One region of the Streptomyces nanhaiensis genome, then DNA from elsewhere that is predicted to be linked to it. Evidence: predicted binding sites of a transcription regulator. Region 1 holds the regulator's gene; each other region holds the start of a gene.
The links. The regulator HrcA, encoded in region 1, represses chaperone genes, less so after heat shock. The targets are predictions, from matches to a motif close to TTNGCACTCNGNNNNNCNGAGTGCNAA.
Positions count from the first base shown of each region.

Region 1 (3,556 bases):
CGGTCCTCCAGCGTGACGGTGAACCCCTGCGCCGTCTTCTCGCAGCGCACCACGGCCCCGCAGAAACCGGTCGTGACCTCCTCCACCACCAGGTCCGGCTCGGCGGGCACCTCGGGCGCGGGTCTGCGGTTCCCCGGGGTCCGCTTCCACGGAGGGGTCAGGTCGGGGCCGTACTGTCTGCTGCGCATGCGGTCATTGTGTTACGTGATCCCCACCGCGAAACCCGGAGCGGAAAGCGGAACCCGCCGTGAGACCTGCCCCGTCACCCGTCACCCGACGCCGAAGCGCTCCGCCAGCACGCCGCGCTGGGCGCGGACGAAGGCGGCGTCCACCACCGCCCCGTGGCCCGGCACGTACAGCGCGTCCTCGCCGCCCAGGGCGAGCAGCCGGTCCAGCGCGGCCGGCCAGTGGACGGGGTGGGAGTCCGGGCCCGCCTGCGGCTCGCCGGACTCCTCCACCAGATCGCCGCAGAAGACCACGTCCGGCCCGCCGGGGGCGCCGGGGACCACGACGGCCAGGTCGTGGGCGGTGTGCGCCGGGCCGACGTTGGCCAGGAGCACCTCCCGGCCGCCCAGCCGGACGGTCAGCTCGCCGGCCACCCGGTGGTGCGGGTGGACGAGCACGTCGACCGCCTCGGCCGCCTCCCGCGGGTCCACGCCGTGCCGTACGGCGTCCTCGCGCAGCCCGTCCTTGGAGTGGACCAGCAGGTCCTCGATCCCCACCGCCCCGTAGACCTCCACCCCGGCGAAGGCCGACGCGCCCAGGACGTGGTCGAAGTGCGGATGGGTCAGCGCCACATGGGTCACCGGCTGCCCGAAGCGCTCGTGCAGGTGCCGCCGGACGCGCGCGCCGTCACCCAGCGTCGCGCCCGTGTCGACCACCAGCACCCCCGACTCGCCCGCGACGGCCCCGACGGTCTCGTCCCAGCCGGGCATGCGGCGGCGTACGACCCCAGGCGACAGCTCTTCCCAATCCGTCTCCATACCGCGACGCTAGCGCCAACACGCGGGCGGTGCCCGCCGGGGATGTGGTACGGATCGCCCTCCCGGTCGGCGCCCGCCCTTGCCCTGGTCGTGGTCACCGGCCGTACACTGGCACAGGGCGACTGGCACTCACCGGCTGAGAGTGCCAGGGAAGAGGACCGGAAGAGACGGCCGGACGGGAGGTGCGCCCAGATGCTCAGCGAACGCAGACTCGAAGTCCTGCGCGCCATCGTCCAGGACTACGTGGGCACCCAGGAGCCGGTGGGGTCCAAGGCCCTCACCGAGCGGCACAACCTCCAGGTCTCCCCGGCCACGGTGCGCAACGACATGGCGGCCCTGGAGGACGAGGGGTACATCGCCCAGCCGCACACCAGCGCGGGCCGCATCCCCACCGACAAGGGGTACCGTCTGTTCGTCGACAGGCTGGCGGGCGTCAAGCCGCTGTCCAAGCCGGAGCGCCGGGCGATCCAGAACTTCCTGGAGGACGCCGTCGACCTCGACGACGTCGTCAGCCGCACCGTGCGGCTGCTGGCCCAGCTCACCCGCCAGGTCGCCGTCGTCCAGTACCCCTCGCTGACCCGTTCGACCGTCCGCCACGTGGAGCTGCTGCTCCTGGCCCCCGCGCGTCTGATGCTCGTGCTGATCACGGACACCGGGCGGGTCGAGCAGCGCATGGTGGACTGCCCGGCCCCCATCTCCGAGTCGTCCCTGGCCGATCTGCGCGCCCGGCTCAACAGCCGGGTGGTCGGCGAGCGCTTCTCGGAGGTGCCCAGGCTGGTGCAGGACCTGCCGGAGTCCTTCGACGCCGAGGACCGCGGCACGGTCTCGGCGGTGCTCGCCACGCTCCTCGAGACACTGGTTGAGGAGACAGAGGAGCGGTTGATGATCGGCGGCACCGCCAATCTCACCCGCTTCGTGCACGACTTCCCGCTGACCATCCGGCCGGTGCTGGAAGCTCTGGAGGAGCAGGTCGTCCTGCTCAAGCTGCTGGGGGAGGCGAAGGATCCGGGCATGACGGTGCGAATCGGTCATGAGAATGCTCACGAGGGGCTGACGTCAACGTCGGTCGTCTCGGTCGGTTACGGTTCGGGAGACGAGGCGGTCGCCAAGCTCGGTGTGGTCGGACCGACCCGGATGGACTACCCCGGAACGATGGGAGCGGTACGCGCAGTGGCACGTTACGTCGGACAGATCCTCGCGGAGTCGTAAGTGGCAACCGACTACTACGCGGTCCTGGGCGTGCAGCGCGATGCCTCGCAGGACGAGATCAAGAAGGCCTTCCGCCGGCTCGCGCGCGAACTGCATCCCGACGTCAACCCGGACCCGAAGACGCAGGAGCGGTTCAAGGAGATCAACACCGCCTACGAGGTGCTCTCCGACCCGCAGAAGAAGCAGATGTACGACCTCGGCGGCGACCCGATGGGCGGCGCGGGCCGGGGCGGCGGCTTCGGCGGGGGCTTCGGCAACTTCTCCGACATCATGGACGCCTTCTTCGGCGCCGCCTCCCAGCGCGGGCCGAGGTCCCGCACCCGGCGCGGCCAGGACGCCATGATCCGGCTCGACATCGAGCTGGACGAGGCGGCCTTCGGCACCACCAAGGACATCCAGGTGGACACGGCGGTCGTCTGCACCACGTGCAGCGGCGAGGGCGCGGCCCCGGGCACGTCCGCGCAGACGTGCGACATGTGCCGCGGCCGCGGCGAGGTCTCGCAGGTCACCCGTTCCTTCCTGGGCCAGGTCATGACCTCGCGCCCCTGCCCGCAGTGCCAGGGCTTCGGCACGGTCGTGCCCACCCCCTGCCCGGAGTGCGCGGGCGACGGCCGGGTGCGCTCGCGGCGCAACCTGACGGTGAAGATCCCGGCCGGCGTCGACAACGGCACCCGCATCCAGCTCGCCGGCGAGGGCGAGGTCGGCCCGGGCGGCGGCCCGCCGGGCGACCTGTACGTCGAGATCCACGAGGTGCCGCACCCGGTCTTCCAGCGGCGCGGCGACGACCTGCACTGCACGGTCACCATCCCCATGACGGCGGCGGCGCTGGGCACCAAGGTCCCGCTGGAGACGCTGGACGGCATGGAGGAGGTCGACATCCGGCCCGGCACCCAGTCCGGCCAGTCGATCCCGCTCCACCAGCGCGGCGTGACGCACCTGCGCGGCGGCGGCCGCGGCGACCTGATCGTCCATGTGGAGGTCCAGACGCCGAGCAAGCTGGACCCGGAGCAGGAGGAGCTGCTGCGCCGTCTGGCCAAGCTGAGGGGCGAGGAACGGCCGACGGGCCAGTTCCAGCCGGGGCAGCAGGGTCTGTTCTCGCGGCTGAAGGACGCGTTCAACGGGCGCTGAGGCGGTACCGGCACGGCACTGAGGCGGCGCTGAGGCGGTACCGGCGCGGTGCCGAGGCGGAGCGGCCGGTGCCCGGAGGGCATGGCAGGATGCCGTCATGCCCACCGAGCTGATCACCCCGGCCGCCCGGCCGGGACGCCCCTCCGGGCGGCCCTCGTGACCGCCCCCGTCTTCCTGGCCGAGACCGCGGCCCTGGCCGGTGCCGCCCCCGGCGCCGTACTGGCGCTGGAGGGGCC
Region 1 covers NZ_JBKJFM010000013.1:13,245-16,800, forward strand. The annotation lists gene ACLIYP_RS06150 (DUF3097 domain-containing protein) at 1-188, opposite strand, end outside; gene ACLIYP_RS06155 (MBL fold metallo-hydrolase) at 270-983, opposite strand; gene hrcA (heat-inducible transcriptional repressor HrcA) at 1,176-2,192, shown strand; gene dnaJ (molecular chaperone DnaJ) at 2,193-3,320, shown strand; gene ACLIYP_RS06170 (16S rRNA (uracil(1498)-N(3))-methyltransferase) at 3,477-3,556, shown strand, end outside.

Region 2 (3,556 bases), on a different contig from region 1:
CAAGGCGTGGGTCGTGCAGTTCACCCAGGGCGCGGCGCGGGACCTGGGGCCGACGGGGGTGCGGCTGATGGCGCTGTGCCCGGGTTTCGTGCGCACCGAGTTCCACCGGCGCGCGGGGATGTCGGCGGAGAGCGTGCCGGGCTGGATGTGGCTGAACGCCGACCGGGTGGTGGACGCGGCCCTGGACGACCTGGCCAGGGGCAAGACGCTGTCCGTCCCGGACCCGCGCTACAAGGCGCTGCTGGGCCTGGCCCGGCTGGCGCCGCGCGGCCTGGTCTCGCGCGCCTCCTCCACCACCGGGCGCTTCAGCCCGAGGTGACGGACGCACCGCCGCTCTTACGGCGCCCCCGTCCGTCCCGTCCGCCTCGTTCCCCCTCCCCCCTTCCCCTCTCCCCGCCTGCGCGCGGGGACGCGACGAGGCCCGGCCCCCGTGTGGGGAGCCGGGCCTCGTCGTGCCGGCGGGACGTACCGCGGTGGCCCGTGCCTCAGTGGGCGTGGCCGTGACCGTGGCCGGCGGCCTCCGGCTCCTCCTCGGCCGGCTTCTCGACGACCAGGGTCTCGGTCGTCAGCAGCAGCGACGCGATGGAGGCGGCGTTCTCCAGGGCGGAGCGGGTGACCTTGACCGGGTCGATGACGCCGGCCTTGACCAGGTCGACGTACTCGCCGGTCGCGGCGTTGAAGCCGTGGCCCTTCTCCATGTCGGCGACCTTGGAGGTGATGACGTAGCCCTCCAGGCCGGCGTTCTCGGCGATCCAGCGCATCGGCTCGACCAGGGACCGGCGGACGACCGCGACACCGGTGGCCTCGTCGCCGTCCTTGCCCAGGCCGCCCTCCAGCACCTTGGAGGCGTGGACCAGCGCGGAGCCGCCGCCGGAGACGATGCCCTCCTCGACCGCGGCGCGGGTCGCGGAGATGGCGTCCTCCAGACGGTGCTTCTTCTCCTTGAGCTCGACCTCGGTGGCCGCGCCCACGCGGATCACGCACACACCGCCGGCCAGCTTCGCGAGGCGCTCCTGGAGCTTCTCGCGGTCCCAGTCGGAGTCGGTGGTCTCGATCTCGGCCTTGATCTGCGCGACGCGGCCCTGCACGTCCTCGGCCTTGCCGCCGCCGTCGACGATGGTGGTGTCGTCCTTGGTGACGGTCACGCGGCGGGCGGTGCCCAGCACGTCCAGACCGGCCTGGTCGAGCTTGAGGCCGACCTCCTCGGCGATGACGGTGGCGCCGGTCAGCGTCGCCATGTCGCCGAGCATCGCCTTGCGGCGGTCGCCGAAGCCCGGGGCCTTGACGGCCACCGCGTTGAAGGTGCCGCGGATCTTGTTGACCACCAGGGTCGACAGGGCCTCGCCCTCGACGTCCTCGGCGATGATCAGCAGCGGCTTGGAGCTGTTGGTCTGGATGATCTTCTCCAGCAGGGGCAGCAGGTCCGCGATGGCGGAGATCTTGCCCTGGTGGATCAGGATGTAGGGGTCGTCGAGGACGGCCTCCATGCGCTCCTGGTCGGTGACCATGTAGGGCGACAGGTAGCCCTTGTCGAAGGCCATGCCCTCGGTGAAGTCCAGCTCCAGACCGAAGGTGTTGGACTCCTCGACGGTGATGACGCCGTCCTTGCCGACCTTGTCCATCGCCTCGGCGATCAGCTCGCCGACCTGCTTGTCCTGGGCGGACAGCGCGGCCACGGCGGCGATGTCGGACTTCTCGTCGATCGGGCGGGCGGTGGCCAGCAGGTCGTCGGAGACGGCCTTGACCGCGGCGTCGATGCCCTTCTTCAGGGCGGCCGGGGAGGCGCCGGCGGCGACGTTGCGCAGGCCCTCGCGGACCAGCGCCTGGGCCAGCACGGTGGCGGTGGTGGTGCCGTCGCCCGCGATGTCGTTGGTCTTGGTCGCCACCTCCTTGACGAGCTGGGCGCCCAGGTTCTCGTACGGGTCCTCGACCTCGACCTCGCGGGCGATGGTGACACCGTCGTTGGTGATGGTCGGGGCGCCGAACTTCTTGTCGATGACGACGTTGCGGCCCTTGGGGCCGATCGTCACCTTCACGGTGTCGGCGAGCTTGTTGACACCGCGCTCGAGGGCGCGACGGGCGTCCTCGTCGAACTTCAGGATCTTCGCCATGGTTGCTTGGGTCCTCTCGGAATCCTCGTCAAAGGAACCGCGCCCCGGCCCCGGACGTCTCGGACGCGGGTACCAGGGCGCGGATCACAGGCAGTCTTCGCGGTGCTTACTTCTCGATGATCGCGAGAACGTCGCGCGCCGAGAGGACGAGGTACTCCTCGTTGTTGTACTTCACCTCGGTGCCGCCGTACTTGCTGTACAGCACGATGTCGCCGACCTTCACGTCGAGCGGCAGGCGGTTGCCGTCCTCGAAGCGGCCCGGACCGACGGCGAGGACGGTGCCCTCCTGGGGCTTCTCCTTCGCGGTGTCCGGGATGACCAGGCCGGAAGCCGTGGTCTGCTCGGCGTCGAGCGGCTGGACCACGATGCGGTCCTCGAGCGGCTTGATGGCAACCTTGGAGCTGGTGGCGGTCGTCACGATCCGACCTCCCCCTTCGGAGATCTCGGCGGGGTTTGGATGTCTGGGGTGGCGACCTGGTAGATCCGTCGTCGCGGGTGCCGGATCTGCCCGTCGCTTGAGTTGGCACTCTCCATGGGGGAGTGCCAATGCCGAGACTATGACGGCGTTAGCACTCAGTCAACCGGAGTGCCAGCGCACGGCGCGTTGCGCGCCGGTGCGCCGGTACGCTGACCCCGTACCGCGTCACAGGTGCCCGCCCGTCAAGGAGTACCGCCGATGACCGCAGAGCCCCTGCCCGACTGGTTCCACCCGCCGCCCGGCGGCTGGACCGCCGACGACCTGGACCGGCTGCCGCCGGACGCCCCGCGCTTCGAGCTGATCGACGGAGCCCTCGTGATGGTGTCCCCGCAGACCTCGTTCCACGGCCAGGTGATGCGGCGGCTGTCCAACGCCATAGAACTCGCGGCCCCCCACGACCTGTGGGTCGAGTTCGAGATGACGATCCGGCTGGGGAAGCGCCAACGCCCGGAGCCCGACATCCTCGTCGTCAGCGGTCCGCCACATGACGAACGCACCGCGTACCTCCCCGAGGAGGTCGTGCTCGTCGTCGAGATCGTCTCCGAGGAGTCGGCCGTGCGGGACCGCGAGACCAAACCGCTGAAGTACGCCCATGCCGGTATCCGCCACTTCTGGCGAGTGGAGAAGGAAGACCGCAAGCCAGTCGTGCACGTCTACGAGCTTGACGACACCACCGGCACATACGTCCCCACCGGGATTCACCGCGACAAGCTCGTCCTCCCGGTGCCCTTCCCCATGGACATCGACCTGACCACGTTGTACCGCGCACCGCGGTGACGGGCCGGTGAGCACCAACCCGGCCGTCGGCGACCCCGTCTCCGTCTTCCACCGCCTGCTGACCGACGAGGGGCAGGCCCTGCTGGCGGAGCTGCGGTCCTACGACCCCGGGCGGGAGCTGGCCGTCGCCACCAGGCTGCGCCGCGACCACCCGGCCGAACTGGTCTCGGCGGCCATCGCCCAGGCCCGG
Region 2 covers NZ_JBKJFM010000080.1:14,044-17,599, forward strand. The annotation lists gene ACLIYP_RS18055 (SDR family NAD(P)-dependent oxidoreductase) at 1-319, shown strand, start outside; gene groL (chaperonin GroEL) at 486-2,111, opposite strand; gene groES (co-chaperone GroES) at 2,218-2,529, opposite strand; gene ACLIYP_RS18070 (Uma2 family endonuclease) at 2,788-3,366, shown strand; gene ACLIYP_RS18075 (class I SAM-dependent methyltransferase) at 3,374-3,556, shown strand, end outside.
Region 2: groES (co-chaperone GroES) is a predicted target of HrcA. The motif match lies at 2,678-2,704, and genes of this name have one in related genera.

Region 3 (3,556 bases), on a different contig from region 1:
GATCATCCGTCCCAACCTGGACTCCTTCCGAGAGGCTGGCCTGGCATGAGCGTCACCGTCCGAATCCCGACCATCCTGCGCACCTACACCGGCGGCCGGGCCGAGGTGCCCGCCGAGGGCGCCACGCTCGCCGAGGTCATCGCCGACCTGGAGAAGAACCACCAGGGCATCTCCGCCAGGGTGCTGGACGACTCGGGCAAGCTGCGCCGCTTCGTGAACGTCTACGTCGACGACGACGACGTCCGCTTCGCCGACGGCCTGCAGACGCCGACGCCGGACGGCTCGGGCGTCTCCATCATCCCGGCCGTCGCGGGCGGCTGCTGAGCCGGTCCGGCCAAGCCCGGCCAAGCCAGGCCAGGCCAGGCCGGGCCCGGCCTGAACTGCTGAGACGCCGGGAGCGGCCCACGGCTCCCGGCACCGAACGCGGGCGGCCCCGCCCCCCGGTCCGTACGTCTCCGTACGGCTCCGTACGAGGGGGAGCGGGGCCGCCCGCGCGTGTGCTCCCGGGAGGGAGCGCATACCGCCGACGGTGAACGGAATTGGTAATTCCGCCCCTCGGAGAGCGGTAGAGTGAGCGTGCCTCCCCCCGAATGCGCACTCGGCGCCCATGAGAACGCGACAACTTGCGCCTGGATTTACCGGGTGAATTGTCGTGTTGGTCTGCTATGCCCGGCCCAGGTTGCCCTACTTTCCCGCCGTTCATGTGCTTATCGGCAATCCGGCGTGACCGGAATTCTCGTCTGACAGACCTGTTGCGGAGGGCGTCTGCCCAGATACATTCAGCCGCGGTCGACGCGTTCCGGCGCACGCCTCCCCCTCTCGCCGGGGGGTGGCAACTGACCCGGGTCCGCGGAGCGCGGGCCCGCGCAAGGGCCGGCAATAGGGGAGTTAGGAATGGCTCAAGGCACCGTCAAGTGGTTCAACGCGGAGAAGGGATACGGCTTCATCGCGGTCGACGGTGGGGCGGACGTGTTCGTCCACTACAGCGCGATCCAGATGGACGGATACCGCACCCTTGAGGAAGGGCAGCGGGTCGAGTTCGAGATCTCGCAGGGCCAGAAGGGCCCGCAGGCGGACATGGTCCGCGTGACGGCCTGAAGCGCCGGACACACGCACCACGACGCACATCAGCAGTAGACGGCACAGGAGGGCCCGCGTCCCCGCAGGGGGGCGCGGGCCCTCCCGTCGTGCGCCCGCGCACCGGCGCGCGCCCGAGGCCCGCCCGCGCCCCCCGCGTCCGTCCCGTACCCGGGAGTACGGGCGCGCGGAACCCCTGACGCGCTTGCACTCGGAGGGGTCGAGTGCTAATCATTGGCGTTAGCACTCTGAAGGTGAGAGTGACAAAGCAAGGACCGGTTCGGTGAGGTCCGCAAGCCCGGTGGAGCAAGGAACCGCCGGGCCGGTGGGCCGTCCGTCGCGGGCGCCAGAGCGGTCCGGAGACATCCCAACCCGCCCCTGGCCTTCGGCATGGGGAACCCCAGGGAGGACCACTTCACATGGCCAAGATCATCGCGTTCGACGAGGAGGCGCGGCGCGGCCTCGAGCGCGGGATGAACCAGCTCGCCGACGCCGTCAAGGTCACGCTCGGCCCCAAGGGCCGCAACGTCGTCCTTGAGAAGAAGTGGGGCGCCCCCACGATCACCAACGATGGTGTCTCCATCGCCAAGGAGATCGAGCTCGAGGACCCGTACGAGAAGATCGGCGCCGAGCTGGTCAAGGAGGTCGCGAAGAAGACCGACGACGTCGCCGGTGACGGTACGACCACCGCGACCGTCCTGGCCCAGGCGCTGGTCCGCGAGGGTCTGCGCAACGTCGCCGCCGGCGCCAACCCGATGGCCCTCAAGCGCGGCATCGAGAAGGCCACCGAGGCCGTCTCCGCCGCCCTGCTGGAGCAGGCCAAGGAGGTGGAGACCAAGGAGCAGATCGCCTCGACCGCCTCCATCTCCGCCGCCGACACCCAGATCGGCGAGCTGATCGCCGAGGCCATGGACAAGGTCGGCAAGGAAGGCGTCATCACCGTCGAGGAGTCGCAGACCTTCGGTCTGGAGCTCGAGCTCACCGAGGGCATGCGCTTCGACAAGGGCTACATCTCCGCCTACTTCGCCACCGACATGGAGCGGATGGAGGCGGTCCTGGAGGACCCCTACATCCTGATCGCCAACTCCAAGATCAGCGCCGTCAAGGACCTGCTCCCGCTGCTGGAGAAGGTCATGCAGGCCGGCAAGCCGCTGCTGATCATCGCCGAGGACGTCGAGGGCGAGGCCCTGTCGACCCTGGTCGTCAACAAGATCCGCGGCACCTTCAAGTCCGTCGCCGTCAAGGCCCCGGGCTTCGGCGACCGCCGCAAGGCCATGCTCGGCGACATCGCCATCCTCACCGGCGGCCAGGTCATCTCCGAGGAGGTCGGCCTCAAGCTGGAGAACGCCGGTCTGGAGCTGCTGGGCCGCGCCCGCAAGGTCGTCATCACCAAGGACGAGACCACCATCGTCGACGGTGCCGGTGACAGCGAGCAGGTCAACGGCCGGGTGAACCAGATCCGCGCCGAGATCGAGAACTCCGACTCCGACTACGACCGCGAGAAGCTCCAGGAGCGTCTGGCGAAGCTGGCCGGCGGCGTGGCCGTCATCAAGGCCGGCGCCGCCACCGAGGTGGAGCTGAAGGAGCGCAAGCACCGCATCGAGGACGCGGTGCGCAACGCCAAGGCGGCCGTCGAGGAGGGCATCGTCGCCGGCGGTGGCGTGGCCCTGCTGCAGGCCTCCGCGGTCTTCGAGAAGCTGGAGCTCGACGGCGACGAGGCCACCGGCGCCGCCGCGGTCAAGGCCGCTCTGGAGGCCCCGCTGAAGCAGATCGCGGTCAACGCCGGCCTCGAGGGCGGCGTCATCGTGGAGAAGGTGCGCAACCTGACCCCGGGCCACGGTCTGAACGCCGCGACCGGTGAGTACGTGGACATGATCGCCGAGGGCATCATCGACCCGGCCAAGGTCACCCGCTCCGCGCTGCAGAACGCCGCCTCCATCGCGGCGCTCTTCCTCACCACCGAGGCCGTCATCGCCGACAAGCCGGAGAAGGCCGCGGCCGGCGCCGACGCCGCCGCCGCCGGCATGGGCGGTGGCATGGACTTCTGATCCGCCCGGCGGATCGGCGGTTCCCACCGGGCGCGCACCGCGCGCACGGTGACGAGGGCGGCACCCCGAGGGGTGCCGCCCTCTCACTATGTCCAGGATGTGAGATTTGGCACCGTGTCGCGGCCTGACCGGCAGGCGGCGCACCGGATAGCCTCCCGGGGGCCGCGTACGGGCGATCCCCTCCCGCGGTGCTTCCACTCTGTTTCCAGAGCCGAAACCACCCCACACGACTCCTGGACGGCAACGACGCGATGAGCACGCTCGAAACCGTGATCGTCGAGATCAACGATCACTTCTGGACCTATCTGCTGATCCCCCTGGTGGCTGTGGCGGGTCTGTACTTCACCATCCGCTCCCGGGCCCTGCAGATCCGGCTCCTGCCGGAGATCCTCAGAACGGTCGGGGAGCAGCCCCGCGCCGGGGCCGACGGC
Region 3 covers NZ_JBKJFM010000027.1:43,278-46,833, forward strand. The annotation lists gene thrC (threonine synthase) at 1-49, shown strand, start outside; gene ACLIYP_RS09705 (MoaD/ThiS family protein) at 46-324, shown strand; gene ACLIYP_RS09710 (cold-shock protein) at 895-1,098, shown strand; gene groL (chaperonin GroEL) at 1,497-3,125, shown strand; gene ACLIYP_RS09720 (alanine/glycine:cation symporter family protein) at 3,377-3,556, shown strand, end outside.
Region 3: groL (chaperonin GroEL) is a predicted target of HrcA. The motif match lies at 1,282-1,308, and genes of this name have one in related genera.

Region 4 (3,556 bases), on a different contig from region 1:
ACGGCCGCCACCGGCACGTTCCGGGCGATGGTCCGCGCGCGGACCGCCGGGCCGGCGTCCGGGGCGCCGGCGGGGGTGGCCAGTACGTCCACCCTGTCCCCGGGCCGCAGCAGTCGCACCGCCTCCGCGTCGGGGATCCGCACAGGGGCGTCCACCGTCGTGCCGTCCTCCCCGCCGTCCGTGGACGCGGGCGGGGCCGGACCCGCCGGTGCTTCCCCGGCCGCGGGCCGGGCCGCCGGGAGCGCACGGTGCCCGTCTCCGCCCCCGTCTACGGGCGCGCCCCAGAGGGCCGCGCCCGCGGAGACGACGGCCAGCAGCAGTGCCGCCGCCCGGAACCACCGGCCCGCCGTCCGGAGCGGGCCGAGGGGGCCCCGCCCGGCACGCACCGGCTCGAACTCCGGCACGGGACCGGCGGCCGGAGGGCAGGAGGGCGGCGGAAGGGAGTGGGGCGTGGAGAGGGAGGAGGGCGGAGGGGGAACGGAGGAAGTACAGGACGAAGAGGACGAGGGGGAGGACGAGGAGAAGGGGGAGGAGAAAGGTGTGCCAGGGGGCGCGGACTGAGGGGAAGAAGAGGACATCGAGGTCACCGCCTTGTGCTGGAAGCACCCCAACGATGTCCGGCCCCGCGGAGATCCGCCGGGCCCTGTGGACTACCCACCGGTTGTGGACAACTCGCTCACCCGCGCGAGGCAGAGGCACGGGAACCGCACGAGCCGCACGCGCCCTCCGAGCCGCCCCGTACAGCTCCCACAGCCCTCGGCCCTTCGCCCACAGCCCGCCGCCGGCCGGCTCCCGGAGCCCTCTAGGGAAGCTCGATCCCCAGGTCCAGTCCGTCCAGAGCCGTCGCGCAGGCGCAGTCCCGCTCCGCCGGCAGGCCGGCCACCGTGTCGAAGAGCACCTCGCGCAGCCGTCCGACGTTCTGTGCGAAGACCTGGAGCACCTCCTCGTGCGAGACGCCCTCGCCGGTCCCGGCGCCGGCGTCCAGGTCGGTGACCAGCGCCATCGAGGAGTAGCACAGGCCCAGTTCGCGGGCGAGGACCGCCTCGGGGTGCCCGGTCATCCCGACCACAGACCAGCCCTGCGCCGCGTGCCAGCGCGACTCCGCGCGGGTCGAGAAGCGCGGCCCCTCGATCACCACCATGGTGCCGCCGTCCACCGGCTCCCAGCCGCGCCCGCGCGCGGCCGCGACGGCCGCCGCCCGGCCCGCCTCGCAGTAGGGGTCGGCGAAGGAGAGGTGCACCACGTTCGGCACCGAGCCGTCGGGCAGCGCCTCGCCGTCGTAGTAGGTCTGGACGCGCGACTTGGTGCGGTCCACGAGCTGGTCCGGCACCACCAGCGTGCCGGGCCCGTACTCGGGCCGCAGCCCGCCCACCGCGCACGGCCCCAGCACCCGCCGCACGCCGACCGAGCGCAGAGCCCACAGGTTGGCCCGGTAGTTGATGCGGTGCGGGGGCAGATGGTGCTTGCGGCCGTGCCGGGGCAGGAAGGCCACCCGGCGCCCGGCTATCTCGCCGATGAAGAGGGAGTCGCTGGGCTCGCCGTACGGCGTGTCCACCGCGACCTCCATCACGTCGTCCAGGAACGAGTAGAACCCGGACCCGCCGATGACGCCTGTCTCCGCCTGTGCGCTCATGGCCGAACACACTAGCCCCCGACGCCGCGGCCCCGCCGCGGTGCGTACCGCGACGGGGCCGGGACAGGCGGGTTCCGGCTCCGGGCCGGAAGGCGGACCGTCAGGCCGCCGAGGAGCCTGCCTTGGACGACGAGCCGCCGGACGAACCCGAGCTCTTCTCGGAGGAAGAGGAGGCCGACGAGGGCGACGACGCCGCGGACGAGGCCGACGACGAAGAAGAGGACGACGACGGGCTGCCGGACGAGGAGCCGCGGCTGTCGTTCCGGTAGAAGCCGGAGCCCTTGAAGACGATGCCGACCGCGGAGAACACCTTCTTCAGGCGGCCCTTGCAGCTCGGGCACTCGGTGAGTGCGTCGTCGGTGAACTTCTGAACCGCTTCCAGGCCCTCGCCGCACTCGGTGCACTGGTACTGATAGGTCGGCACTTGCTCCTCCTGGCACTCTTCCCTGTGGAGTGCTAACGACGCACCATGGTGCAGTATTCCGGCGGCTTAGTCCACCGGGAGCGGCGGACGGTGACCCTCGCCACGCCCCGGGGCCCCTTCCCCGTCCTCCGTCCGGCGCCCTCCGTCACCCGGTTCGCGGCTCCCTTCCACCGCCCGGTCGCCGGTCGCCCGGCCGCCCGCCGTCGGCCTTCCCGTCGCCCGGCCGCCCGTCCCCCTCCTGCCCGCCGTCCGGCTTCAGCCATCCGCGCAGTGCCGCCACCGTCGCCAGCGCCAGCGCCGTGGCGGCCAGCGGCACCGTGAATCCGGCGCTCGCCCCGAAGCCGTCCGTCAGCTGCCCGGCGGCCGACGCGGCGCCGGCCTGCCCCAGCGCCACCGCACCGGCCATCCAGGTGAACGCCTCGGTGCGCACGCCCGCCGGAACCAGCCGCTCCACCAGGGTGAAGCCGGTGATCAGGCTCGGCGCGATGCCCATGCCGGTCAGCAGCCCGAGGACGGCCAGCAGCGGGACCACGTCCACCGCCCACAGGGGCGCGGTGGTCAGCGTCAGCAGCGCGTACGCCGCCAGCAGCCGGCGCTGCGGGGCCGAGCGCCAGGTCAGGGCGCCGAAGACGAGACCGGCGAGCATGTTGCCCGCGGCGAAGATCCCGTACAGCACGCCGTTGAGGCCCGGCTGTCCGATGGAGTCGGTGAAGGCGGCCATCGACACCTGCATCCCGCCGAAGACAGCGCCGATGCCCAGGAAGGCGACGATCAGCACCCGTACGCCCGGCACCGACAGCGCCGAGGCGTGCGGCGCGCCGTCCGCTCCCCGGGCGCGGCGGTGGGCGGGCGGCGCGGTACGGCGCTGGGCCGCGAAGAGCAGTCCGCCGACGATGGTCAGGGCCGCCTCGGCGGTCAGCCCGGCGGCCGGGTGCACTCCGGTGCACAGGGCGGTGGCCAGGACCGGGCCGATGACGAAGGTGAGCTCGTCGGTGACCGACTCGAACGCCGCCGCCGTCGACAGCAGCCGGGTCCTGCCCGGCCCGCCCGGCGGGCCCGATCCGTCCGGTGAACCGGGCCCGCCCCTGAGCAGGTGCGCCCAGCGGGCCCGCACCATCGGGCCGACCTGCGGCACCGAGGCACCGGCCGGCACGGCCGCCAGCAGCAGTGCCCACAGCGGCGCCCGGGACAGCGCCAGGGCCGTCAGCACGCCCACGGCGGCGGCGTGCAGCAGCACCCCGGGCACCAGGACCGCACGCTGGCCGAAGCGGTCGGCGAGCCGGCCGCTGCGGGGTGCGAACAGGGCCATCGACACGCCGGTCACGGCGGAGACGGCGCCCGCCGTGCCGAACGATCCGGTGGTGTCCTCGACCAGCAGCACGATGCCGAGCGTCAGCATCGCGAAGGGCTGGCGGGCCAGGAAGCCGGGCAGCAGGAACGTCCACGCACCGGGAGTGCGCAGCAGGTCCCGGTAGCCGGGCTTCCGGTTCGTGACGGGA
Region 4 covers NZ_JBKJFM010000024.1:7,056-10,611, reverse strand. The annotation lists gene ACLIYP_RS08880 (RcpC/CpaB family pilus assembly protein) at 1-155, opposite strand, end outside; gene ACLIYP_RS08875 (S-methyl-5'-thioadenosine phosphorylase) at 803-1,633, opposite strand; gene ACLIYP_RS08870 (FmdB family zinc ribbon protein) at 1,734-2,057, opposite strand; gene ACLIYP_RS08865 (MFS transporter) at 2,203-3,556, opposite strand, start outside.
Region 4: ACLIYP_RS08870 (FmdB family zinc ribbon protein) is a predicted target of HrcA. The motif match lies at 2,067-2,093, and genes of this name have one in related genera.